Gimesia benthica: one gene and its partner. The protein of the gene in region 2 interacts with the protein of the main gene of each other region in a pairwise test. Links are inferred from orthologs where the notes say so. Each region holds a gene or a part of one and is shown on either strand. Other genes may lie near its edges.

The links. Proteins that work in one complex are often made in the same cells at the same time.
Region 1: the proteins of nth (region 2) and aceE interact in binary tests that used the Escherichia coli proteins (3 or more experiments, as listed by UniProt). The link is inferred for Gimesia benthica from one-to-one orthologs.

What each region holds. Positions count from the first base shown.
Region 1 is NZ_CP043930.1:7,261,098-7,267,665, forward strand. What follows is about bases 3,027-6,278. They hold aceE (pyruvate dehydrogenase (acetyl-transferring), homodimeric type), read right to left. Parts: upstream 5,921-6,278; coding sequence 3,227-5,920; downstream 3,027-3,226. Other genes in these bases: F1728_RS28455 (2-oxo acid dehydrogenase subunit E2), read right to left, coding at 3,027-3,156. Also shown: F1728_RS28445 (hypothetical protein), read right to left, coding at 1-254; lpdA (dihydrolipoyl dehydrogenase), read right to left, coding at 347-1,774; more of F1728_RS28455, read right to left, coding at 1,834-3,026. UniProt on the Escherichia coli protein: Component of the pyruvate dehydrogenase (PDH) complex, that catalyzes the overall conversion of pyruvate to acetyl-CoA and CO(2).
Region 2 is NZ_CP043930.1:4,564,539-4,572,805, forward strand. The notes cover bases 3,241-6,008. They hold nth (endonuclease III), read right to left. Parts: upstream 5,080-6,008; coding sequence 4,402-5,079; downstream 3,241-4,401. Other genes in these bases: F1728_RS17710 (2-oxoacid:ferredoxin oxidoreductase subunit beta), read left to right, coding at 3,241-3,618; dcd (dCTP deaminase), read right to left, coding at 3,700-4,272; F1728_RS17725 (LON peptidase substrate-binding domain-containing protein), read left to right, coding at 5,236-5,943. Outside these bases: F1728_RS17705 (2-oxoacid:acceptor oxidoreductase subunit alpha), read left to right, coding at 656-2,527; more of F1728_RS17710, read left to right, coding at 2,596-3,240; F1728_RS17730 (sulfatase family protein), read left to right, coding at 6,072-7,667; F1728_RS17735 (anti-sigma factor), read right to left, coding at 7,682-8,146. UniProt on the Escherichia coli protein: DNA repair enzyme that has both DNA N-glycosylase activity and AP-lyase activity. The DNA N-glycosylase activity releases various damaged pyrimidines from DNA by cleaving the N-glycosidic bond, leaving an AP (apurinic/apyrimidinic) site.

The DNA of each region.
Region 1 (6,568 bases), 2.7 Mb from region 2 along the record:
TGAGAGCGGAACTCGCCCGGTCTGAGGCCCGAATCTTCTTTGACGTTGTAATCGACGTCGCGATCGGGGTCGAGCTGTTGCTCTCCCTGACGCTGTTCTGTCGGGGGACCGGTGAGCCAGTACCAGGTTGATTCGCGGGAAGCGTATAGAATCGCCAGCAGGATCACCCCAAGGGCGGCCACCAGGCGAAAGAGCCGGACCTGATCCCGGCGACTGAAGTAAGAGGGCGTTGAAGATCGATTGTGAAATCGCATGCAGAAACGCCCTTTCTTCAGATAGGTTTCCGTTGGCAGGCAGGCATTCGACCGTCAGAGTCTGCAGTGTCGAATGCTGCCCTGTTCGATGTTTACTTTCGTTTCGGTCGGTACATGTGAGTCGCCTGGCCGAGGAAGCTTTCTGCGGCCTCCATCAGGGTTTCCGAGAGAGTCGGGTGAGCGTGAATGCTCTCGGCGACATCTTCGGCGACAGCAGCCATCTCGACGGCCATCACACCTTCGGCGATCAGTTCGCCTGCGCCCAGACCGACAATGCCGACACCGAGTACGCGTCCTTTTTTCTTATCGAAAATGATTTTGGTGAGCCCTTCCGTGCGGGCCAGGGTCTGAGCACGACCGGAGGCGGCCCAGGGGAAGCGGGTGATTTCGACATCCAGTCCCTGATCTTTCGCTTCCTGCTCAGTGACGCCACACCAGGCCAGTTCCGGGTCGGTGAAGACGACCGCGGGAATCGCGATGTTATCGAATTCAGCCGGTTCACCGGCAATGGTTTCCACGGCGACTTTGGCTTCGCGGGTTGCTTTGTGAGCCAGCATCGGTTCGCCGGCGATATCACCGATGGCGAAGATGTGGGATTCGGCGGTCCGCTGATTGGAATCGTTCTTGATGAAACCACGCTCGTCGAGTTCGAGCTTTGTGTGTTCCAGTCCGATGCCTTTGTTGTTCGGACGTCGGCCGATCGAGATCAGCACGCGGTCGAAAGTCTGTTGTGGTTCGACTCCTTCACCACTCAGGTCGGCGACGATGCCGTCATCGGTGGGAGTCAGTTTTTCGACCTTGGTATTCAGGTGAATGGCAGCGAAACTTTCCTGGAGTCGTTTCTGCAACGGTTTGACCAGATCGCGGTCGGCACCGGGGAGCAGGCCGCCTGTCATTTCGACGACTGTGACTTCTGAACCCAGGGCGGCGTAGACGCTGCCCATTTCCAGGCCGATGTAGCCGCCGCCAACGACCAGCAGTTTTTCGGGGATGTCGGCGAGTTCCAGGGCACCGGTGGAATCCATGATCCGGGGATCATCGAGATCGAAGACCGGGGGTACCGCGGGGGAAGAACCAGTGGCAACGATGGCATACTTGAAGCCGATTGCTTCCGTGGTGCCGTCGTGTTTGGTGACTTCGACGGTGTGAGAATCTTTGAAACGACCGAAGCCTTTGACGATTTCGACATTGCGGGCTCCCGCGAGCTGCCCGATGCCGCCGGTCAGCTGGGTGACGACTTTCTCTTTGAATTCGCGGAGCTTGTCGAGGTCGATCTTCGGTTTTTCGAAGGTGACGCCCCAGTCAGAGGATTCTCTGGTTTCGTTGATCAGCTTGGCCACGTGCAGCAGTGCCTTGGAAGGGATGCAGCCCCGGTTCAGGCAGACGCCGCCGGGGGCTACGTCGTCGTTGACCATGATGACTTTGAACCCTTTGTCGGCTGCGTCAAACGCTGCCGGGTAACCGCCGGGACCACCGCCGATGACAACAATATCGGTTTCTCTGGTTGCAGATCCAGACATAATGTGCATTAACTTTCTTTGTCTATTGATGCTTTAACGTGGTAGCAATGTCTCTGGGCTTAGCAGTCGACCAGCAGGTTGAACGGATCAGACAGCAGGCCGGAGAGTCGCACGATGAAGCGTGCAGCGTCGGCACCGTTGATCACCCGGTGATCGTAGGAAAGCGACAGAGGCAGCATGAGCCGCGAAACCGGTTTGTCGTCGATCAGCTGGAATTCATGGCGTGAGCGGGACATGCCCAGGATGGCGACTTCGGGATAGTTCACAATCGGTGTGAACGAGGTACCACCCAGACCACCCAGGTTGGTGATGGTGAAGGTGCCGCCCTGCATGTCACTCATTTCCAGTTTACGATCGCGGGCCTTGACGGCCAGTTCGTTCATTTCATTGGCGATGGTGATGATGTTTTTCTTATCAACATCTTTGACCACGGGAACAACCAGTCCGTTTTCGGTATCGACGGCGACGCCGATATTGATGTACTGCTTGTAGATGATCTCTTCTGTTTCCGTATCGAAGCTGGAGTTGAAGACGGGGAACTCGTGCAGCGCGATGGCGATGGCTTTCATCGCCAGGGCGGTCATGGTGACCTTGGGACCGGAGTACTTGGGTTTGGAGATAAAGAGCTTACGGGCCGTTTCCAGATCGGTGATGTCCGCCAGGTCATGTTGAGTGACATGGGGCACGACCTGCCAGGATAGACTCAGGTTCTGGGCAGAAACGCGTGAGAGCTTGTTGAGCTTCTTGCGTTCGATTTCGCCGAACTGACTGAAGTCGGGCAGGGGTGGTACGGCAATGCCACCGCCGCCACCTGAGGAACCGCCGTTGGCGATCAGGTTCTTGACGTAGTTTTCCACGTCTTCCTGAGTGATACGACCACCGGGGCCGGAACCAGCGACCTTATAGAGATCGACACCCAGTTTGCGGGCCATTTTCCGGGTCGCAGGACCTGCAGGAGCAGGAGCTTTGTCGTCGGAAGATCCGGCAGCTGGTTGAGGCTGCGACTTGGGAGGTGCAGACAGTGTGGGTTCCGGTTTGCTTTCCGCTGCGGGAGCCGATTTGGATTCTGCCGGTTCTGGCTTTTCCTCTTTCGCTTCAGCTGGCGCTTCTGCTTTGGCTTCTTCCTTCGCAGGAGCTGCGCCATTGGATTCATCAATGGAGAGCAGTACGGTGCCGATCGCGACGGAATCCCCTTCGGAGACATTCAGTTCTTTGATCACACCTGCATAGGGAGATTCAAGAGGGACGACCGCTTTATCGGTCTCGATGTCCATCAGGAGCTGTCCCTGTTCGACGGTATCGCCGACGGCAACAGAGATCTGTCCGACATCGGCGGTTTCCACGCCCTCGCTTACTTCTGGAAGTTTAAATTCAGTAGCCATGTCTTATCGTTCTATCTGATGATGGTAATGTTTGGTTTGAACCGTTGTCACTGGGTCAGGTGCACCGGGATCAGGCCAGCCGGGGATTGACTTTCTCCGGATCGATACCCAGGTCCTGGATGATGGCGGCTAACTTCGATTTATCGAACTTGCCTTCGTCGGCCAGTTCGACGAGTGTTGCCAGCACCACGTTCTCTGCGTCAATTTCGAAGTGACGCCGGAGTGATTCACGGGTTTCGCTGCGACCAAAGCCATCGGTTCCCAGGACACAGTAGTTACCGGGGATGCCTTCACGGATCTGGTCGGCGACAACTTTGATATTGTCGCTGGAAGCGATGAAGGGGCCTGCGACGCCTTCAAAGGTCGTTTCCAGGAAGGATTTCTGTGGTTCTGCATCGGGGTGCAGACGGTTGTAACGTTCCGCATCTTTGACGTCGCGGGCCAGCTCGTTGTAGCTGGTGACGCTCCAGACATCGGTAGCGATCTGGTATTTCTCGGCCAGGATTTCCTGGGCCCGCAGTACTTCGCGGAGAATCGGACCACTGCCGAACAGCTGCGGACGGGCGTCGACGGCTGGTTTGTCGGCTTCCAGGGAACGGAATTTGTAAATCCCTTTGATGATGCCATCGACGACGTCGTCGCCTTCGGGCATCGGAGCCATTTCGTAGTTTTCGTTGTAGACGGAGAGATAGTAGAAGATCTCTTCGCCTTCCTGATACATGCGTCGCATACCGTCCTGAATAATGACCGCCAACTCGTAAGCGTAAGCGGGATCGTAGGCGTGCAGGGTGGGAACGGTAGAAGCCATGATGTGGCTGTGACCATCCTGGTGCTGCAGACCTTCCCCGTTCAGGGTGGTGCGGCCGGAAGTACCACCGAGCAGGAAGCCCTTGGTACGGGAATCAGCGGCAGCCCAGACGAGATCGCCGACCCGCTGGAAGCCGAACATCGAGTAGTAGACGTAGAACGGAATCATGTTCACGCCCTGGTTCGAGTAGGCGGTTCCTGCAGCGATGAAGGAAGAAATCGCACCGGCTTCGTTGATCCCCTCTTCGAGGATCTGGCCGTCTTTGGCTTCCTTGTAGTACATCAGCTGATCGCGGTCGACCGGCTCGTACAACTGTCCCTGGCTGGCGTAAATACCGCACTGCTTAAAGAGGCCTTCCATACCGAAGGTACGGGCTTCGTCGGGGATGATCGGCACAATACGTTTGCCGACGACTTTGTCACGCAGCAGGGTGGCCAGCAGGATGCCCAGGGCACCGGTGGTCGAACCTTTCTTGCCGGCCATGGAGTCCATGAACTTGCCCAGCGATTCCAGTGTGGGTGTTTCCAGACGTTCTTCCGTTGGTTTCCGCTCGGGCAGGTAACCGCCGAGTTCTTGTCGCCGTGCCTGCAGATACTGCATTTCGGGGCTGCCTTCTTCGGGACGGTAGAACGGTGTGTTCTTAACGTCTTCGTCGCGAATCGGAATGCCGAAGCGGGAGCGGAAGTCACGCAGTTCTTCTTCGTTGGCTTTTTTCACGTTGTGAGCCACGTTGCGGCCTTCGCCGGCTTCACCCAGACCGTAACCCTTGATGGTTTTGGCGAGGATGACTGTCGGCGAACCGGTGTGTTCGGTGGCTGCTTTGAAGGCGGCGTAGACTTTTTCCGGATCGTGTCCGCCGCGGTTCATCTTCTTGATCTGATCATCAGAGAGATGCTCGGCCATCTTGAGCAGTTCGGGGTTTTCGCCGAAGAAGTGGTCGCGGATGTACGATCCGGATTCGACGACGTATTTCTGATACTGACCGTCAACGACTTCACCCATGCGTTTGACGAGCAGGCCGTCTTCGTCTTCGGAGAGCAGGGGATCCCAGTCGCTGCCCCAGATGACTTTGAGACAGTTCCAGCCGGCACCGCGGAAGGCGGCTTCGAGTTCCTGGATGATCTTGCCGTTCCCGCGAACCGGTCCGTCCAGACGCTGCAGGTTACAGTTAATAACGAAGATCAGGTTGTCCAGATGCTCGCGGGAAGCGAGGGTAATCGCACCCAGTGTTTCGGGTTCATCGGTTTCCCCGTCACCAACGAAACACCAGACTTTCGACTGTGATGTATCCATAATGCCGCGGTTGTGCAGGTAACGCAGGAAGCGGGCATGGTAGATGGACATGATCGGACCGAGGCCCATCGATACGGTGGGGAACTGCCAGAAATCAGGCATCAGCCAGGGGTGCGGATAGGAAGAGAGTCCACCACCGCGAGGGAGTTCCTGACGGAACCGCTGCAGGTTTTCTTCGGTCAGTCGTCCTTCGACAAAGGCACGGGCATAGACGCCGGGTGAGGCGTGGCCCTGGAAGTAGACGACGTCTCCTGAATGGTCTGCTGTCCGTGAGTGGAAGAAGTGGTTGAACCCGATTTCCCAGAGTGTGGCTGCAGACGCGTAGGTGGAGATGTGACCGCCGATGCCGTCATGATCTTTGTTGGCACGAACGACCATCGCCATCGCATTCCAGCGGATGATACTTTTAATCCGCCGCTCGATTTCCCGATTGCCGGGGAAGAGAGGCTGTTCATCCTGAGGAATGGTGTTGATGTAAGGAGTATTGGCAGTGAAAGGCATCGTCACGCCCTGACGATAAGCACGTTCCTGGAGAGTAGCCAGAACGTGTTGTACGCGTTCCTTTCCATAGCGGATGATGAGATCATCCAGTGACTCAAACCATTCTTCCAGTTCTGCCGGATCGACTCCAGGCACTGCACCTGTAACTGTCTGTTCTGCCATGAGATAAGGTTCTTTCAACCTGACTGAGTATATTCGTTCGTTGAGCGTAACTTCTCTCAGATCACTAACCAGTTCACGATCTGGAAGAAATCACGCAGCTGAGTAATAAAACAATTCTAGGAATGCACCGCTGTTAAGGGAACTAAACCGGGGCTTTTTTGAGGCCATCCCGCCGCAGATTCAGATTGGAATACATCGCGAAAGCGGTGACTGATCTCGTTAATCGAAATGTTAGCCGATTTCCCTTGGTTTTGCGAGTGATAGCAACCGGTCTAAACTCTTTAATAGACATAGCAAACGTCATATATAGCTGAGACGGCGCCGGAGACAGGCTTTTTGAAGGAAATGAGGCAGGTTTTTCGTGGGTTTTCAGGCGGGCCGGGAAGAGTTTCCCTGTTGATATGATCGGCTTTTGAGGTGAGAGGGCGTGAGTCTGACTGGAATTTCCCGTGGTGTTCCTCTGTGCTGGTGCGAATGTGTTCTCAGGCTGGAGATGAAGATCCATCGGTAATGGTCGCTGTGGAACGTCTGTATAAAAATTGTCCAATTTAAGCAATTTAGATTGTTAAAATTGTTTTATTGGATCTGATTCTCTAAGATAGGACCCACAGGTTCTATTTTACAGAATCAATATGCCACAAATTTTCT
Region 2 (8,267 bases):
CTGAGCTTAAAGTAATCCAGCCAACAAAATGGACATAAAGATACGCTTTGGTTTGGATCTGTAACGGTTATGACTATAATTCCGACAGGGGAAGTCGCTTGAGTACATTCTCATGGAAATTCTCAAGAAACACGCAAGAATGTGCTATTTCAAGGCTTTCCCTGTGGTGAATTTGGTGTAAAAATGCCGATTATAAGGAATAATTCTATTTCATTGGGTTTGCCGTTTGATGGAGCGATGGTGAACGGTCAATGAGGAATATATGGAAGTCTGAAGCCGAACTTCATTCCCTGACGGGGATTGAATCGATTTCGCTTGCCAGACGGAATGATTCATCAAATTGTGAAATCAAGTGTGAAATACTCCTGCGTCTTTCCCTCCTCATCAGGGTCATGCTCAACCGGGCCCGTGTCATGTCTGAGAGACCACTTCGCGTTTTCCCTGGTTTCATTCATTCAGTGATGGACAGTCTGGTTTTTGCGTTATCAGAAACAGGGCCAGACCAGAGGAACGGACATCCCTGAGACGGGCTGCTGTCGAATAGACAGGCTGCTGTCAGGAATAAAAACGCAGCAAAAACTAACAATACAATTTTCTTTCAACTGAAACAGTCTGAACTGGCAACAGAACAGACTGCCAGGGAGTAACAATCAGAATGGCGACCACAGACGTGCCTGGTGCTAACGGCAAAATCAGCGAACAACTGGATGCTGTTGTTATCCGTTTTTGTGGAGATAGTGGAGACGGGATGCAGCTGGCTGGCACGCAGTTTACCAACGTGTCAGCCGTCTTCGGTAATGATGTCAGCACATTGCCGGATTTCCCCGCAGAAATTCGCGCACCCGCCGGTACGCTCGGTGGCGTGAGTGGTTTCCAGATCTGCTTCTCCAGTTCCGACATCTACACGCCGGGCGATGAAGTCGACACCCTGGTTGCCATGAACCCCGCTGCTCTCAAGACGAACGTTGCCGACCTCAAGCGGGGCGGAACCCTGATCGTTAACGAAGATGCGTTCGAGAAGAGCAATCTCTCCAAAGCCGGCTACGAGAGCAACCCGCTGGACGATGAAGAAGCACTCGCTGCCTACCAGGTCCAGAAAGTGCCAATGACCAGCCTCACTCGTGACGCTGTCGCGGAACTGGGACTGTCACCTCGTGAAGCAGAACGTTGCAAAAACTTCTTCGCCATGGGCCTGGTCTACTGGCTCTACCAGCGGGATGCGACACCGACCGAAGAATGGGTCAAGAGCAAGTTTGCCAAGAAACCCGAACTGGTTGAAGCAAACCTCAAGGCACTGCATGCCGGCTATAACTTCGGAATAACCACCGAAGCGATGACCGTGCACTATCGCGTTGATCCTGCGGAACTGCCACCAGGTAAATATCGCAAAGTCACCGGTAATGAAGCGATCGCCTTCGGTTTCGTCACCGCAGCCACTCTGGCCGGTAAGAAGCTGTTTTACGGCGGTTACCCGATTACACCTGCCAGCGATATTCTGCACGAGCTGTCCAAACTGAAAAACTTCAACGTGGTCACCTTCCAGGCGGAAGACGAAATCGCCGCCATCACCAGTGTGGTGGGAGCCTCCTATGCCGGCGACCTGGCGATTACCGCCAGCAGTGGTCCCGGGATTGCCCTCAAAGGGGAAGGCATGGGACTGGGCGCCATCATGGAGCTGCCAATGGTCATCGTAGATGTCCAGCGCGGCGGACCCAGTACTGGTCTGCCAACCAAAACAGAGCAGTCCGACCTTTATATGTGCATGTTCGGACGTAACGGCGACTGCCCGCTGCCTCTGGTTGCTCCTGCTTCTCCCGCAGACTGCTTCCACATGGCACAGGAAGCGATGCGGATTGCTGTGGAATTCATGACCCCCGTCATGCTGCTCAGCGACGGTTACATCGCCAACGGTGCCGAACCCTGGCAGATTCCGGAAATGTCCTCGCTTAAGCCGATCAAAGTCTCACACGAGAAGAGACAGAAGGATGGCGAGCAGTTCATGCCATACCTGCGGGATGAAAAGAAGGCCCGTCCCTGGGTTGTGCCCGGCACTCCCGGTTGTGAACACCGCGTGGGCGGCCTGGAAAAATCGGATGTCACTGGTAACGTCGATTACTCTCCGCAGAACCATCAGTACATGACGACTCTGCGAGCCAATAAAATCGCCGGCATCGCCGACTTCATTCCCGAACAGGAAGTCGAAGGCCCGGAATCTGGCGAACTGCTTGTGATCAGTTGGGGCGGAACTTACGGTGCTGTCCGTACCGCCGTCAAACATTCGATCAAAGAAGGACTTTCGGTGGCACACGCTCACCTGCGGTATCTGAATCCGTTCCCCAAAAATCTGGGCGACGTGATCAAGAACTACAAGAAGGTCCTGATTCCGGAACTCAATACCGGGCAGTTGCGAATGATCATTCGCGGCACCTATCTGGCAGACGCCGTTGGTTTGAACAAGGTCCAGGGGAAACCGTTCCTGATCAGCGAAGTCAAGCAGAAGATCAGAGAAGTGATCGAAGACAAATAAACCATCGTTTTCACAGACCAACAGCTAAACTATTTTAGAAACGATTGATTGCGTTTAAGGATAATAAAATGAGTGTAGACACCTCGCTACCTGTCCTCTCGCCAAAAGATTTTGCCAGTGACCAGGAAATCCGCTGGTGCCCCCGCTGCGGCGACTATTCCATTCTCGCCCAGATGAAAAAAGTTCTGCCCACCCTGGGAATTCCCAAGGAAAAATTTGTATTCGTGTCCGGTATCGGCTGCTCCAGCCGGTTCCCGTACTACATGGATACCTACGGCATGCACAGTATTCACGGTCGTGCACCGGCAGTCGCGACAGGCGTAAAACTCGCCAACCCCGATCTGCAGGTCTGGGTGATTACCGGTGATGGCGATTCGCTCTCCATCGGCGGGAACCACTTCATGCACGTCCTGCGGCGGAATGTGGATGTCAAAGTTATTCTGTTCAACAACCAGATTTATGGTCTGACCAAAGGACAATACTCACCGACCAGCCCCACGGGTACTAAAACTAAAAGTACGCCGTTCGGTTCGGTGGACCGTCCGCTGAACCCGCTGTCCGTCGCCATCGGCGCACGTGCTACCTTCGCAGCCCGCTCGGTCGATGTCGATATCAAGCACCTCTGTAACGTGCTCGAACGGGCTGCCAACCACAAGGGAACCGCCTTCGTCGAGGTCTACCAGGACTGTAACGTCTTCAACAGCGGTGCCTTTGCATTTGCCTCGAAGAAGGGCGAAAAGGAAGAAAACGTTATTTACCTCGAACACGGCAAGCCGCTGATTTTCGGTAAAGATCGTGACAAAGGGATTCGGCTCAACAGCCATGATCAGCCCGAAGTCGTCGAACTGGGTAAAGGCATTACCGAAGACGATCTGCTGTTCCACGACGAAAAATCGGAAGACATGAATCTCGCATTCCTGCTGGCCAGCATGCGATATCCGGAAATGCCCGAACCCATGGGCGTCTTCCGTTGTGTCGAACATCCGACCTATAACGAAGCCGTCTACGATCAGGTTAAATCCGCTACTGAACGTAACGGAGAAGGAAACCTGGAAGCCCTGTTCAATACCGGGGATACCTGGACCGTGTAAACGGCTCGCATCATTCCATCAAAAAAGGCGTTACAGTTTCTGCTGTAACGCCTTTTTCATTGAGTGAATTATTTCTGACGTCTAGTCCGACGTTTTCTCTTCGCCGAAAGAGAGTCGCATCTGGCGATTCTCGTTGGGATTCAGCTCTTTGAACAGCAGGCTGGGTTGAATGCCTTTGTTGTTCTGGTACTTGTCACTGTTGTATTCGACGATCTCGCCTTCCACTGTGTGGTAAATAATCTGGCAGATCGGAATGCCTGCATAAATACGGACCGGCTGAGCCACGGTAATTTCCAGAGTCCAGTAGCCACAGAATCCGATGTCGCCTACCCCGGCGGTGGCGTGAACAGAAATTCCCAGTCGTCCGATGGAAGAGCGGCCCTCCAGCAGAGGGGCCAGGTTGTGAGTTTCAGTCCGTTCGACGGTTCGTCCCAGATAGAGTTGCCCGGGGTAAAGAACCATCCCTTCTTCCGGGATGACATATTTCCCCAGCCGGTTCGGACGGGCCATGTCCAGCACGATTTCCTCGTAGACCATCAACTCATTGTGGAGACAGAGGTTATAGCTGTTGGGATTCAGATACTTTGCATTATACGGCTCAATGACAATATCAGTTCCCAGGCGTTTTTCGATTTCTTTCCCGGTCAGGATCATCGGCGACTCATTATTGTGAAGGTTGAAGGAAGACTTCGCATACTGGAACCATAAACCGCGGCGAACAGGCTTTCAACAGTTCGGGCGGACGTTTTCAGAATCGGGAACAAGTCGTTAACCAACAGGCAATTACTGGTCGAGGGGTTTTAAACCGATCCGCGGACAGATTTTCAGCAGAGCACATTCCCGGCAGCGCGGCTTGCGGGCGACACAGGTTGCCCGACCGTGCAAAATGACCCGATGCGAAAAGGCGATCCATTCCTTCTTCGGCAGGACCTCCATCAGATCCCGCTCGATGATCTCCGGGTTCTTGCTTGTCGTCAGTCCGAAGAGATTACAGATCCGTTTCACATGCGTATCAACGACCACGCCGCTGGGAATATCAAAGGCCGTTCCCAGAACCACGTTGGCGGTCTTGCGGCCGACGCCGGGCAGTGCGACCAGTTCTTTGAGCGTCTTCGGGACTTCCCCCTCGTGATCGTCCATCAAAGCCTGGGCCATCTTGCGGATGTTTGTCGCTTTCGCGCGGAAAAAGCCCAGCGGGTACACGATCTTTTCTACATCAGCCTGCTTGCTGGTCGCAAGTTTCGCAGCCGTGGGATATTTTTTGAACAAGGTCGGCGTCGTGGCATTCACGCGTTCGTCGGTGCACTGTGCTGAGAGGATCGTGGCGACCAGCAGTTGAAACGGTGAATCGTGAATCAGGGCACACTCGGGTTCAGGGAACAGGCGAGCCAGTCCGCGCGCGATTTTGCGGGCATGTTTCTTTTTATCATCAAGTGAGTCGGCATAACTGGAACCTGACACAACGGGTTTCGTTTTTTTGGCCATATTCTGAATGACATTTCCCAAACTGGAGTGCTACTCTGAGTGACATCGCTGGTTTTCACCGGCGAGCATGTGAACTGGTCTCAGTATGGGAGACCCCGGATTCTTTTTCAATGAATCGACAGGAATTAGCAGATGGTATCTGATTCGGAAATGATTGAGCAGCGGCTGGAAGCCAGCGCAGGTGTTGTACCGGTTTTGAGTCTGGAGAACACGGTTCTGCTGCCCCACTCGCTGCAGTTATTGAGAATCACTGCCCCCCTCGATTGCCAACTCGTCTCGGATGTGCTCGCTTCCGGATCTCTCATCGCCATCGATTCGCAACAGGTCTGCTCCCGTACCGGATCAATTCTCTCTATCGGAACAGACATTCGTCCCGTCTGTCTGGCTTCGATCGTTTCACCAGCTCAGCTGGAAGCGGGGCACTATTCGCTGCTGGTTCAGGGGCATTGTCGAGCGCGTTCCGTCACGCTGCTCAATACGGATACGCCTTATCGCACCGCGCTGTTGGATCTCAAACCCGATTACTATCCCGAGGAACCGGTGATTCACCGGGAGCATCGTCAACTGGAACTGATCGAACATTTCTCGCGGATCTTTACCGATCACATTTCTGAACCCACATACTTTCATCAACTGCATCGCGATATTGAGCTGGGCATTCTCTGTGACACGCTCGCTGGCTCGCTGCCGCTCGAATCTCCACTGCAGCAACTGATCCTGGCAGAACAGGATGTCGATCAGCGGAGCGATTTACTGCTGAGTTTTCTGAAGAGCATTGTTCGCCAGCAGCAGCGCGATCCCGCCGCCGCGATCCCTTCCAACGGATTCAGCTTGAACTGAAGTGCTCATACATTCCTGTGTGCCTTCCCGGATAAGCAAAATTGCTTGTGACTTCTGACTCTCTCGCCTAAGATAAAGTCAACTGTTTGATTCTTTATCCCCAGTCTCTTCTCCGGGAATCGGCTTCGATGAAATTGCGCTTCACAAACTTCTGGCAGGTGATCTGTGTCTGTCTGCTGCTCGCTGGGTTACTGACCAACCAGATACAGGCTGCCGAGAACAGTCGCCCCAATATTCTGTTCTGTATCGCCGATGACGCCTCTTATCCGCACATGGGCGCGTATGGTTGTTCCTGGGTCAAGACGCCCGCCTTCGACCGGGTGGCTCGCGAAGGTCTGCTCTTTACGAACGCATATACGCCGAATGCCAAGTGTGCTCCTTCGCGTGCCTGCATCCTGACTGGACGCAATTCCTGGCAACTCAAAGAGGCCGGCAATCACATGGCGTTCTTTCCGCCGGAATTCAAAACTTATGTTGAAGCCCTGGCAGAGCACGGCTATGTCGTCGGTAAAACAGCGAAAGGCTGGGCACCAGGTGTCGCCGTCGATGCACAAGGCAAACGCCGAAACCTGGCCGGTCCCGCCTTTAACAGCAAAAAACTCAAACCGCCTGCTACAGGCATTTCGTCCATCGACTATGCCGGGAACTTCGGTGAATTTCTCCAGACCTGTCCCGAACAGAAATCCTGGTGTTTCTGGTACGGCGGTTTCGAACCGCATCGACGTTATGAATACGGCTCGGGGGCGAAGAACGCCGGCAAGAAAATTGCAGACATCGATCGCGTTCCCGCTTACTGGCCCGATAACGAAGTCATTCGCAACGACATGCTCGACTATGCGTACGAAATCGAACACTTCGATCAGCACCTGGGGCGCATGTTGAAAATGCTGGAAGAGCGGGGTGAACTGGACAATACCCTGATCGTGGTGACTGCGGATAACGGAATGCCTTTTCCTCGCATCAAGGGACAGGAATACGAACTCTCCAACCATCTTCCCCTGGCCATCATGTGGCCGGATGGCATTAAAGCCCCGGGACGCGTCATCAAGGATTACGTGAGTTTCATCGACTTCGCGCCCACGTTCATCGAAGTTGCCGGGCTCAAATGGAACCAGACCGGAATGCAGCCTGCAACCGGTCAGAGCCTGACCGATATTTTTCAGTCTACCAAATCGGGGCAGGTCAATCCGGACCGCGACCATGTTCTCATCGGCAAAGAACGCCACGATATCGGCCGCCCTCATGATCAGGGATACCCGATCCGTGGTATCGTCAAAGGGGGGATGCTTTACCTGCACAATTACGAAACAGGACGCTGGCCCGCCGGCAATCCCGAGACCGGTTACCTGAATTGTGATGGCAGCCCGACGAAGACAGTCATCCTGGATCTCCGTCGCGACGGCAGTCAACAGCAGTTCTGGGAGCTTGCGTTCGGGAAACGGCCGTCCGAAGAACTGTTCGCGATCGACAGCGATCAGGAGTGTATGACGAACCTGGCAGAAACGCTGGAATATCAGAAAGTCAAACAGGCCCTGAAACAACAGCTGGAAGCAGAACTCAAAGCGCAACAGGATCCGCGGATGACAGGCAAGGGGGGCGTCTTCGAAGCTTATCAGTATTCCGATCCCCGCACGCGGAATTTCTACGAACGTTACATGGGGGGAGAACCGCTCAAAGCGGGCTGGGTTAACAAGACGGACTTTGAAGCTGCTCCGCTCGACTGAAGTGTGACACGGATTTATTCGTCATCCTGTTGGGAACTGAAGTAGCCGGCCGAGGACTGAAAGTACTTCTCACGTCGGCGCTGGGAGTCGGCAGACAGATTCGAGAGACCCGCTTTCAGATCTTCCAGGTTCGCATTGCAGTAGCGACAACCGGTCTGTTGCAGATGGAATTCAACGAAACTCTGGAATTCCGGCGGCAGGGTTTCCAGTAGATAGCCCCCCAGTTGACTCCGGGTCGGGCAGCTCAAACGGTTCCGTCTCCAGATCTCGCCGACAGAATGCACTCCTTCGTCGCGCTGTCGCGCAAGTTCCGCCAGCCGGACCCGTAATCGGTCTGATTGACGGAGTGCCGCCTCGATCTGAGACATCAGGTCTGTCGACAGACTTTCATCCAGATATGACAGTAGTTCCTGATCGGTGAAGCTGCTTTCAGTCATGCTGCGTCCCAGGGGGAAGAGTACGGGAGAATTCTGAACCACAGTTTCATTATGGACGAATGAATTCTTGCTTTAAAGACTAGTCGGATAAACAGTTGTGATTTTGACCAGAAAGAGCAAACCGTTAATTTCTGAAGAAAGCTGCCTGAGGGGAAGCAGGTAT